3 regions of the Bacillus yunxiaonensis genome follow, and region 1 is predicted to be linked to each of the others. Evidence: riboswitches for the same ligand, from Rfam matches in the RefSeq annotation. Region 1 holds a riboswitch; each other region holds the start of a gene.
The links. A riboswitch is a leader RNA that binds a small molecule or an ion and turns the genes downstream of it on or off. The one in region 1 is predicted to bind S-adenosylmethionine.

Region 1 (3,283 bases):
CACCGTAGTGATAATACAACCCTGCTTGTGCTCCCCAACAAATGTGAAGCGTCGATGTAACATACTCCTTCGAATAGTCCATAATTTGCTTCAATTCTTCCCAATAATCTACCTCTTCAAAAGGAAGTGTTTCAACCGGGGCACCAGTAATGATCAACCCGTCAAATTTTTCTCCTTCAATATCTCGAAATGTTTTATAGAAACTTGTTAAATGCTCCTGTGCCACATTTCTTGATGTATGAGATTCCATATGAAGTAAATGTACATCGAGCTGAAGCGGCGTATTTCCAATTAAACGAAGCAACTGCGTTTCAGTTTCTTGCTTTGTTGGCATCAAATTTAAAATAGCAATCTTCAAAGCACGGATATCTTGTGTTTCTGCTCGTTCTTTCGTCATCACGAAAATATTTTCATTTTGTAATACTTTACGAGCGGGTAAATCTTTAGCAATGATGATCGGCATACTGTTTTCCTCCAGAAAGGGCTTCTGCTAAATCAGCAATAATATCCGCCGCATCTTCAATACCAACAGATAACCGAATTAAATCAGGCGTTACACCTGCCAGACGCTGCTGCTCTTCACTAAGCTGACGGTGCGTTGTGCTTGCAGGATGAATCACACAAGTTCTTGCATCTGCAACATGCGTCACCAATGCTGCGAGCTTCACATTTGCAATAAATTGCTTAGCAGATTCAATCCCCCCCTTTACTCCAAACGTTAAAACACCACTCGCGCCTTTCGGTAAATATTTTTGTGCTAATGCATAATTTTCATTATCTTTAAGTCCTGGATAATTGACCCACTCAACGCGTTCATGCTGCGATAACCACTGTGCAACAGCTAATGCGTTTTGACTATGACGCTCCATACGAAGATGCAACGTTTCTAAGCCAATATTACTTACATACGCATTGAATGGACTCATACAATTTCCATAATCTCTTAATAACTGCACACGAGCTTTCACAATGTATGCCGCTTGCCCGAATCTTTCCACATAACTCACACCATGATAACTTGGATCTGGTTCAACAAATTCAGGAAATTTACTCCAATCGAAATTACCGCCATCAATGACAATACCGCCAAGTGAGCTTGCATGACCATCAATATATTTCGTTGTAGAATGAACGACAATGTTTGCACCATGTTCAAAAGCATGACATAAATACGGCGTCGCTAACGTATTGTCGACGATAAATGGCACCTCAAGCTCTTTTGCCGCATCAGAAAACTCTTTAAAGTTAAGAACATTCATCGCTGGATTTCCAAGCGATTCTGCATACACAAGCTTTGTTTTCTCATTTGCAAGGGCAACAATTTCATCAGCAGTTAAGTTTGGATTAAAGAAAGTAACCTCAATGCCAAGTTTCCGCAGACTAACTGCAAATAAGTTAAACGTACCGCCGTATACTGTTGATGAGCAAAGAAGGTGATCACCGCTGCCGCAAATATTTAATATCGCTAACATAATTGCAGCTTGCCCTGATGCAGTTGCAACCGCACCGACGCCGCCTTCTAACTCTGTCAGTTTCTGCTCAAATGCTGCAAGCGTTGGGTTACCAATACGAGTATAAATATAACCTTCTGCCTCTAAATTAAAGAGAGCTGCTAAATCATCAGATGTATCGTATTTATACGTCGTGCTTTGATAAAGCGGTAAAACACGCGGTTCACCGTTTTTCGGCGTATAGCCACCTTGGACACAAATTGTTCCTTTTCCCCTTGTATTGCTCATTTCTCAATCCCCTTTCTTTTTTAACATAAAAAAACTGCTTCTTTCCTAAATAAGAAAGAAGCAGTTTAGATAAACGCTCGACATGTAGCCTTTCTTATCGTTCAGGAAATACCTGCAGGATTTGGCACAATTCCGCTTTACGGCTGTTGCCAAGGTTTCATAGGGCCCGGTCCCTCCACCTATTCTTGATAAGACTTATGCAATTACCGTTGATTTTATAGCAAATATTTCCTAGTGTCAATTCATTTTTCTGAATCTTCACGAAAAGTATAAATAAATTTAATTATTTATTCTTAAGATTCAAACTATATAAAAATAACATTAATGTTCCAAAGAAAGACAAAAATACGTTTTAAAAACTTCACTTACTATGTAAAATTAAAGAGTTACATTTAATTTTAGTAACCATCAAAGCACATACAAAAAAGCAATTATACTTACAGATGTTTTACAGTTTCATAAAATAATATTGCTAATTTTTGTAATGTATCTTGAATAAGTAGTTCCCTTAAAAAGATAATATGCATATTGAATTAGTTATCCAACTATTTTCGTATTAGAATCTCTTACTTTTTCATAATGAATGTAACATAAAGGAGGCATAAAGAATGACTATTAGGAGAAACATGCACTATTTACTCATCATGTACGGTATGTTCCTAGGTGCTATAGTTGGTGCTGTAGTCTGGTTATTTTTAGTTGTCACAAATGCTGGAATTCAGCTTGTTTGGGGATATTTACCTAAAGAATTGGGATTACCCCCTTATTACACAATTTGTGTAACAGTAATTGGTGGTATTCTTGTCGGCCTGTCACAGAAATACTTCGGTACATACCCTCGTTTAATGCCAGAGACCATGGCTGAATATAAGAAAACAGGCAGAATTGAGTACCATTTTGTGCATAAAGCTACGTTAACAGCTGTTATTGTTTTAGTATTTGGCGCAAGCTTAGGACCAGAAGCAGCACTTGTTGGGATTATAGGTGGCCTTTGTACGTGGGTTGGTGATCGCTTTACATTTACTTTAAAAGGAATGCATGAACTAACAGAAATTGGGATTAGTGCTGCTTTAAGTGTTATTTTTAATGCACCGCTATTCGGTTATTTAGCTCCAAACGAACATGAGGATACACAAATCACTGAAGCTTTTAAAGGGAAAAAGACTATTGTATATCTTGCTACTACTTTTGCTGGTTTTTCTGTTTATTTATTGCTAAGTCAACTCGATAATCGAGGATCTTTTATTGTTAAGTTTGGAGAAGGATCTTTTGCACTCCATGAGTGGATTGCCTTTCTGCCTCTTATTTGCATAGGCACTGGTGTAGGCTATTTTTATTTCAAAGTGGAACATATATTAGAAAAAATAGTACGGCCTTTTCAAGAATATAAACTAACATTAGCAATTATAGGTGGTATTCTTTTAGGGATTGCAGGAACTATACTTCCGTATACACTATTTTCAGGAGAACACCAATTAAAAGAATTAGTAAATGAATGGACAGAATTATCATTTGGGATACTGCTTCTTTCAGGGATTTTAAAG
Region 2 (3,283 bases), 390 kb from region 1:
ATACAGCAAGAAGTGCTGAAAATAATACCTTCTTCATGTTGTAACACCCTTTCTTTCCCAATATTCGAAATATAAAATCTATAGGGAGTTTTCGTTTTAGACGAAAACTCTTTATCCCAATAATTCCTAAACTTCTCTTTACCTTTTATCAAGTCGCTTTGTAAGAAGGTCACCAATCATTTGAATAATAAATACAATAATAAGCACAAGAATTGTTGCCATGAGAGTGACATCACCATTATTGCGTTGGAATCCCTCTAAATAAGCAAGGGTACCAAGACCGCCTGCTCCAACAACTCCAGCCATCGCTGTATAGCCCACAAGTGCAATTGCCGTTACCGTAATACCTGAAATAAGTGCTGGTAAAGATTCTGGTATCAATACTTTTAAGATAATTGTACTCGTCTTTGCTCCCATCGCTTTCGATGCTTCAATAACACCCTTATCAATTTCACGAAGCGCAATTTCAACCATTCTCGCATAAAACGGTGCTGCTCCAACAATTAATGCTGGCAATGCGGCACTTGCTCCAAGAATCGTATTAAGAAGAAACTTCGTAAATGGAATCAGTAAAATGATTAAAATAATGAACGGGATAGAACGAAAAATATTTACAAACGCGCCAATTACAACATTGACCGGCTTGTTCTCCCATAGATTATCTTTTCCTGTAAGAAACAGTACTAATCCAAGAATAAGACCCAATACAAACGTTGCAAGTGTAGCAATTGCCGTCATGTATAACGTCTCTTGCGTAGCTTCTAACATTTGATCCCAATCTACATTTTGAAACACATTATCCATGTGCAATCACCTCCAGCTCCACTTGCTCTTGTTGAATTGTTGCAACTGCCTCTGCAACTGCATCTTCGTCACCTTTTAAATGAACAATTAAACTTCCATACGCCCCGTTTGTCGTTTGAGCAATATTTCCTTGCAGAATGCTCACTTCAATTCCATCTTTTCTCATTAATTCCTGCAGAACTGGTCTTTCCACCGCTTCGCCAATAAATTGCAGTTTCACGACTTTTCCTTCCGGGTATTTCTCTAGTAAATGTTCAATTGTTTCATCTGCATCTTCAGAATCTGTTATTTGCTTAACGAAGCGCTTTGTAATGTCTTGCTGCGGATTACGAAATACGTCTAAAACGCTGCCGCTTTCAACAATCTTCCCTTTCTCCATAACAGCAACACGATTACAAATTTTTTGAATCACATGCATTTCATGCGTAATGAGTACAATCGTTAAATCGAGGCGTTTATTAATATCGAGAAGCAAATCTAAAATTTGATCTGTTGTTTCTGGATCTAATGCTGATGTTGCTTCATCGCATAATAATACTTTCGGATTATTTGCTAAAGCTCTCGCAATACCAACACGCTGCTTTTGTCCACCACTTAGCTGAGATGGGTACGCATCTTCCCGTCCTTCTAAACCAACAAGACGAATCAATTCATCTACACGCTGTTTTCTTTTCTCTTTTTCCACTCCAGCAATTTCAAGTGGAAAAGCAATATTTTCACGAACAGTTCGTGACCAAAGTAAGTTAAAATGCTGGAAAATCATCCCGATTTCTTGACGAGCTTCTCTAAGTTCTCTTCCTCTAATCGCTGAAATCACACGCTCTCCAACAGTAATTTTTCCAGACGTCGGTTTCTCCAGTTGATTAAACAAGCGAATTAAGGAACTCTTTCCGGCACCGCTATATCCGATAACTCCGAAAATTTCGCCTTTTTCTATTTGTAAATTCGCATTATCAACAGCAGTAACATCACCGTTTTTGGAGCGATATATTTTCTTTACATTTTCTAACACAATCATTGATGTCACCCCTTTTTAGTTAAAAAGCGTAAGCGGCTCGCCGCTATAACTATAAAAATGATTTGTTGTTTGAGCGTCCTCCTACACTGAAACAACAAAAAAACCTTTCTGCTTTAAAATGAGCAGAAAGGTTTATATACATAAATTACTATTATCCTTTCCTCTCATCTCTCAAAGCATTCGCTTTGCAGGAATTGGCACCATTTCAACATAAGTTGACGGTTGCCGGGTTTCATAGGGCACAGTCCCTCCACCTCTCTTGATAAGAGAAAATCAGATGTAAATTTCGTCTGATTTTGTCGTTATGAAGTTTTCATTATTTCATGTTTTGAATTGTATCAACGCATGAAATGGATGTCAACAGAAATTTTCGCAAAGAATAAAATTTCTGAAATTTAAGCACCCACTCGTAGCGGCTTACAAATGTGAAATACAGATTCTAATAATAACATTGTTTTATATGTCCCTCTATATGTAATGGCCTTTCTACGCAATAGTGACTGCAAACGAACTTGTCCAGTAATCAATAACTGCAAGTCATCTTCTTGAAAGCAAACAAGTTCTTCCGTTCCCATTGCAACATTCGTAAGCTCAATTTTCTCTCTTGAAATTTTCAATGAATAACGTTCATCTTGAAAAGTAAAACAAACAGCCCGTTCAAATTGCGGCAGTAGCGGTTCTAAATGACACTGCGTATTGGCATATGTTACAAATGATTGAAGCAGTGAATACAATTTCATCTTCGTCACACTCCTCATATCACGTTCTACATAATACCATTCCATTTCTATAACGAGCTCTCCTGTATCTTTCTCTCGACAAAAGTTGTACGAAAAACAATTTGTTGCTTATATTTCCCAAGAAATATGTCGAGGCGGCAAAATATTTGCCGCCTATTGTAATTCCATATATAAATATTCCACAGATTGAAATGCATATATTTTTTTCACAAGTTGATTTTTCTCAAATATAAGTAAACACGGAACACTTTCAATTTCATACTCCCGCGCAAAATGCGGTGCATAATTTAAATTCAACATCCCGATTTCCAAGTGAGGTAATGCTGCTTCAACAATCGTTAACATTTTTTTAGCAAGTTGACACGTACCGCACATTGGCGTATATACGTATAATACCGTTTTATTTTGATCTCTAACTGCGGCTACAGCTTCATTTCCTGTCCAATCGATCATTCTACCATTCCTTACCGTAAAAATTCTGTATAAACGTCGATGTCAGCTCCCCATAAAACGTTCGCTAAATGATTTGATGGTGCAGTTGCAACCTCACGATACGAACGATCAATATAAATATGCTCAGCATGTGGAAATTCTCGGCGAAACTGTTTGCGTAGCTTCTCTCCTGCATCATCTGCGTCCACAAGCACATACACTTCTTTATCGTACAGCTGATCAATAAGTTCATCCATCTTCGACAAACTAATTGTACCATTTGTACAAA
Region 3 (3,283 bases), on a different contig from region 1:
AAGTAGAAAAACAGGAAAGCAACTAAAATGTTAAAAAGGTGATTGCGTGAAAATAAGAAATATTGCTTTCATAATTACAATTGTAATCATTTGTTTTTGGAGCGGTACTTCATTTTATAAAAATCACATAGCTCATAAAGTAGAAGCGTATTTATTCTCACAAGGCGACCAGAAAGATGATTTAAAAAGTCTTGAAGTACGGTACGACTTTAAGTTCGGATATATGGTCGATGTTACGTACAAGGATGAATCACATGTTATCTATACGTATCGCTATCAAAAAATTGGAGATACAGAAAGAAAAGGAGTTCTTGCTTATAATGAAACATTACTTGATAGCAAGGTAAATCCTTACACTTATTCATACAAACATAAACATTTTGGGGAGTATTAGGACTCTCGTTTACAACGCTACGTTACCATATGATTTAAATAAAAAAAGCTTTGCGCACACGCGCAAAGCTTTTTTCTTCCTATATTATAGACCAGCTTGCTCTTTTAAAGCTTCAGCTTTGTCTGTACGTTCCCAAGTAAGATCTACATCAGTACGTCCGAAGTGGCCGTATGCTGCTGTTTGTTTGTAAATTGGGCGACGTAAGTCTAACATTTTGATGATACCAGCTGGGCGAAGATCGAAGTTGCTGCGGATTAGTTCTACTAATACTTCTTCAGATACTTTTCCAGTGCCGAATGTATCAACAGAGATAGATACTGGTTTCGCTACGCCGATTGCGTATGCAAGTTGTACTTCTGCTTTGTCAGCAAGACCTGCTGCTACGATGTTTTTCGCAACGTAACGAGCTGCGTATGCTGCAGAGCGGTCAACTTTTGTTGCATCCTTACCAGAGAATGCACCGCCGCCGTGACGAGCGTATCCACCGTAAGTATCTACGATAATTTTACGACCTGTTAAACCAGCATCCCCTTGTGGTCCACCGATAACGAAGCGGCCAGTTGGGTTAATGAAGAATTTTGTATCTTCATCGATTAATTCAGCTGGTACAACTGGTTTAATTACAAATTCTTTTAAGTTGCGATCGATTTGTTCCCAAGCGATCTCTGGATGATGTTGTGTAGAAATTACAATTGTATCAACACGAACTGGTTTACCGTTTTCATCGTACTCAACTGTTACTTGTGTTTTACCGTCTGGACGTAAGTATGGTAATGTATCATCTTTACGTACTTCCGTTAAACGACGAGCTAATTTATGAGCAAGAGAAATTGGAAGCGGCATTAATTCTTTTGTTTCATTACATGCGAAACCAAACATTAAACCTTGGTCGCCTGCACCGATTGCTTCGATCTCTTCGTCAGTCATTTGACCTTCGCGTGCTTCTAACGCTTGGTCAACACCCATTGCGATGTCAGCAGACTGCTCATCGATAGATGTTAAAACTGCACAAGTTTCTGAATCGAAACCATATTTTGCACGAGTATAACCAATTCCTTTAATTGTTTCACGAACGATTTTGGGAATATCTACATAAGTAGAAGTCGTAATTTCCCCCGCTACCAATACTAAACCAGTTGTTACTGTTGTTTCACAAGCTACACGTGCGTTTGCATCTTTTGCTAAGATTGCATCTAAAATTGAATCAGAAATTTGGTCACTAATTTTATCTGGATGTCCTTCAGTTACAGACTCAGATGTGAACAGATGACGTTTTTTTGTCATGTGGTAAACCTCCCTACAGTAAATGTATATATTGTACGGAACTCATCCTTAATTTGCCACAAACTGCGACATTCATGTATTCTCCCACAAGTGCAAAAGAAAAACCTTTCCTATAATAGAGGAAAGGTTGTATTCGCTACTTGCATACTGCTTTTTGCCCTTTTCGCTCTTATCGTTCGAGATATTACACCTCGCACAGGTTTAAGCACCTATTCACTTGCGCTTATCATACATACAAGTGAGGTTGCCGGGCTTCATCGGGCCTGTCCCTCCGCCAGCTCGGGATAAGAGAGTATCCGTCCTCAACTATACTAAAGAAATGCTTTTCATTTGTCAATCCATATACACATATTCCTATAAGTTTTTCAGGGCAGAAATATATGGAAAAAAGTAATATAATAACACAAACAAAAACAAATAAATAGTATACATTATTTATATAATTGTGTTATACTCTTCATAGGGATTATGAGAGATATTTATAAATTAAATAAAGGATGGTATATAAATATGAGTACTGTGAATGTCCAAATTGGATTACATGAACTTTTAAACGGAAGCAATGCACAGGTTCAATTGAGCGTTCCACAATTAACGGAAAAAGTATTAATGAGAAAAGAAGGACAATTAACTTCTACTGGCGCTGTTTCTGTTTCAACAGGAAAATATACAGGACGTTCTCCGAAAGATAAATTTATTGTAGACGAAGCATCTGTTACGGATAAAATCGCTTGGGGTTCTGTAAACCAACCGATTTCTGAAGAGCATTTTAATAAATTATATACAAAAGTATTGGAATACTTAAAAGAAAAAGAAGAGCTATTCGTATTCAAAGGATTTGCAGGAGCAGACCGCAACTACCGTCTTCCTCTTCAAGTTATTAATGAATATGCATGGCATAACTTATTTGCACATCAATTATTCATCCGTCCGACTGAGGAAGAATTAAAAAATCATGATGCACAATTCACAATTGTATCTGCACCAAACTTTAAAGCAGATCCAGAAGTCGACGGCACAAACTCAGAAACATTTATTATTGTTTCATTTGAAAAGCGTATCGTGTTAATCGGAGGTACAGAATACGCTGGTGAAATGAAAAAATCAATCTTCTCTATCATGAACTACTTACTTCCAGAGCAAGATATTTTTTCTATGCACTGCTCTGCAAACGTAGGTGAAGAAGGCGATGTTGCTTTATTCTTCGGTTTATCTGGAACAGGTAAAACAACATTATCTGCTGATCCGAACCGCAAATTAATCGGTGATGACGAGCATGGTTGGTCTGATAACGGCGTATTCAATATTGAAGGCGGTTGCTATGCAAAATGTGTGAACTTATCTCGCGAGAAAGAACCACAAATCTTTGACGCGATTAAATTCGGCTCTGTTTTGGAAAACGTGGTGCTTGATGATCATACACGCATTGCAAATTATGATGACACTGCCTTAACAGAAAATACACGTGCAGCTTATCCAATTGATGCAATTGATAACATCGTATTACCTAGCGTTGCAGGTCATCCAAATACAATCATTTTCTTAACTGCTGATGCATTTGGCGTATTGCCTCCAATCAGCAAATTAACGAAAGAGCAAGCTATG

Region 2: it holds a riboswitch for S-adenosylmethionine, as region 1 does, so the genes downstream of both, WAX78_RS11690 (methionine ABC transporter ATP-binding protein) here and WAX78_RS09810 (bifunctional O-acetylhomoserine aminocarboxypropyltransferase/cysteine synthase) in region 1, are expected to answer to the same signal.
Region 3: it holds a riboswitch for S-adenosylmethionine, as region 1 does, so the genes downstream of both, metK (methionine adenosyltransferase) here and WAX78_RS09810 (bifunctional O-acetylhomoserine aminocarboxypropyltransferase/cysteine synthase) in region 1, are expected to answer to the same signal.

What each region holds. Positions count from the first base shown of each region.
Region 1 is NZ_JBAWSV010000003.1:88,628-91,910, reverse strand. Features, by position in the region: gene metA (homoserine O-acetyltransferase MetA) at 1-463, opposite strand, end outside; gene WAX78_RS09810 (bifunctional O-acetylhomoserine aminocarboxypropyltransferase/cysteine synthase) at 444-1,739, opposite strand; SAM riboswitch class I at 1,831-1,934, opposite strand; gene WAX78_RS09805 (chloride channel protein) at 2,348-3,283, shown strand, end outside.
Region 2 is NZ_JBAWSV010000003.1:477,809-481,091, reverse strand. Features, by position in the region: gene metQ (methionine ABC transporter substrate-binding lipoprotein MetQ) at 1-37, opposite strand, end outside; gene WAX78_RS11695 (methionine ABC transporter permease) at 139-804, opposite strand; gene WAX78_RS11690 (methionine ABC transporter ATP-binding protein) at 797-1,822, opposite strand; SAM riboswitch class I at 1,984-2,091, opposite strand; gene WAX78_RS11685 (hypothetical protein) at 2,218-2,562, opposite strand; gene WAX78_RS11680 (thioredoxin family protein) at 2,716-3,015, opposite strand; gene WAX78_RS11675 (toprim domain-containing protein) at 3,027-3,283, opposite strand, start outside.
Region 3 is NZ_JBAWSV010000010.1:48,787-52,069, forward strand. Features, by position in the region: gene WAX78_RS21930 (hypothetical protein) at 1-26, shown strand, start outside; gene WAX78_RS21935 (DUF3139 domain-containing protein) at 47-394, shown strand; gene metK (methionine adenosyltransferase) at 479-1,678, opposite strand; SAM riboswitch class I at 1,845-1,969, opposite strand; gene pckA (phosphoenolpyruvate carboxykinase (ATP)) at 2,189-3,283, shown strand, end outside.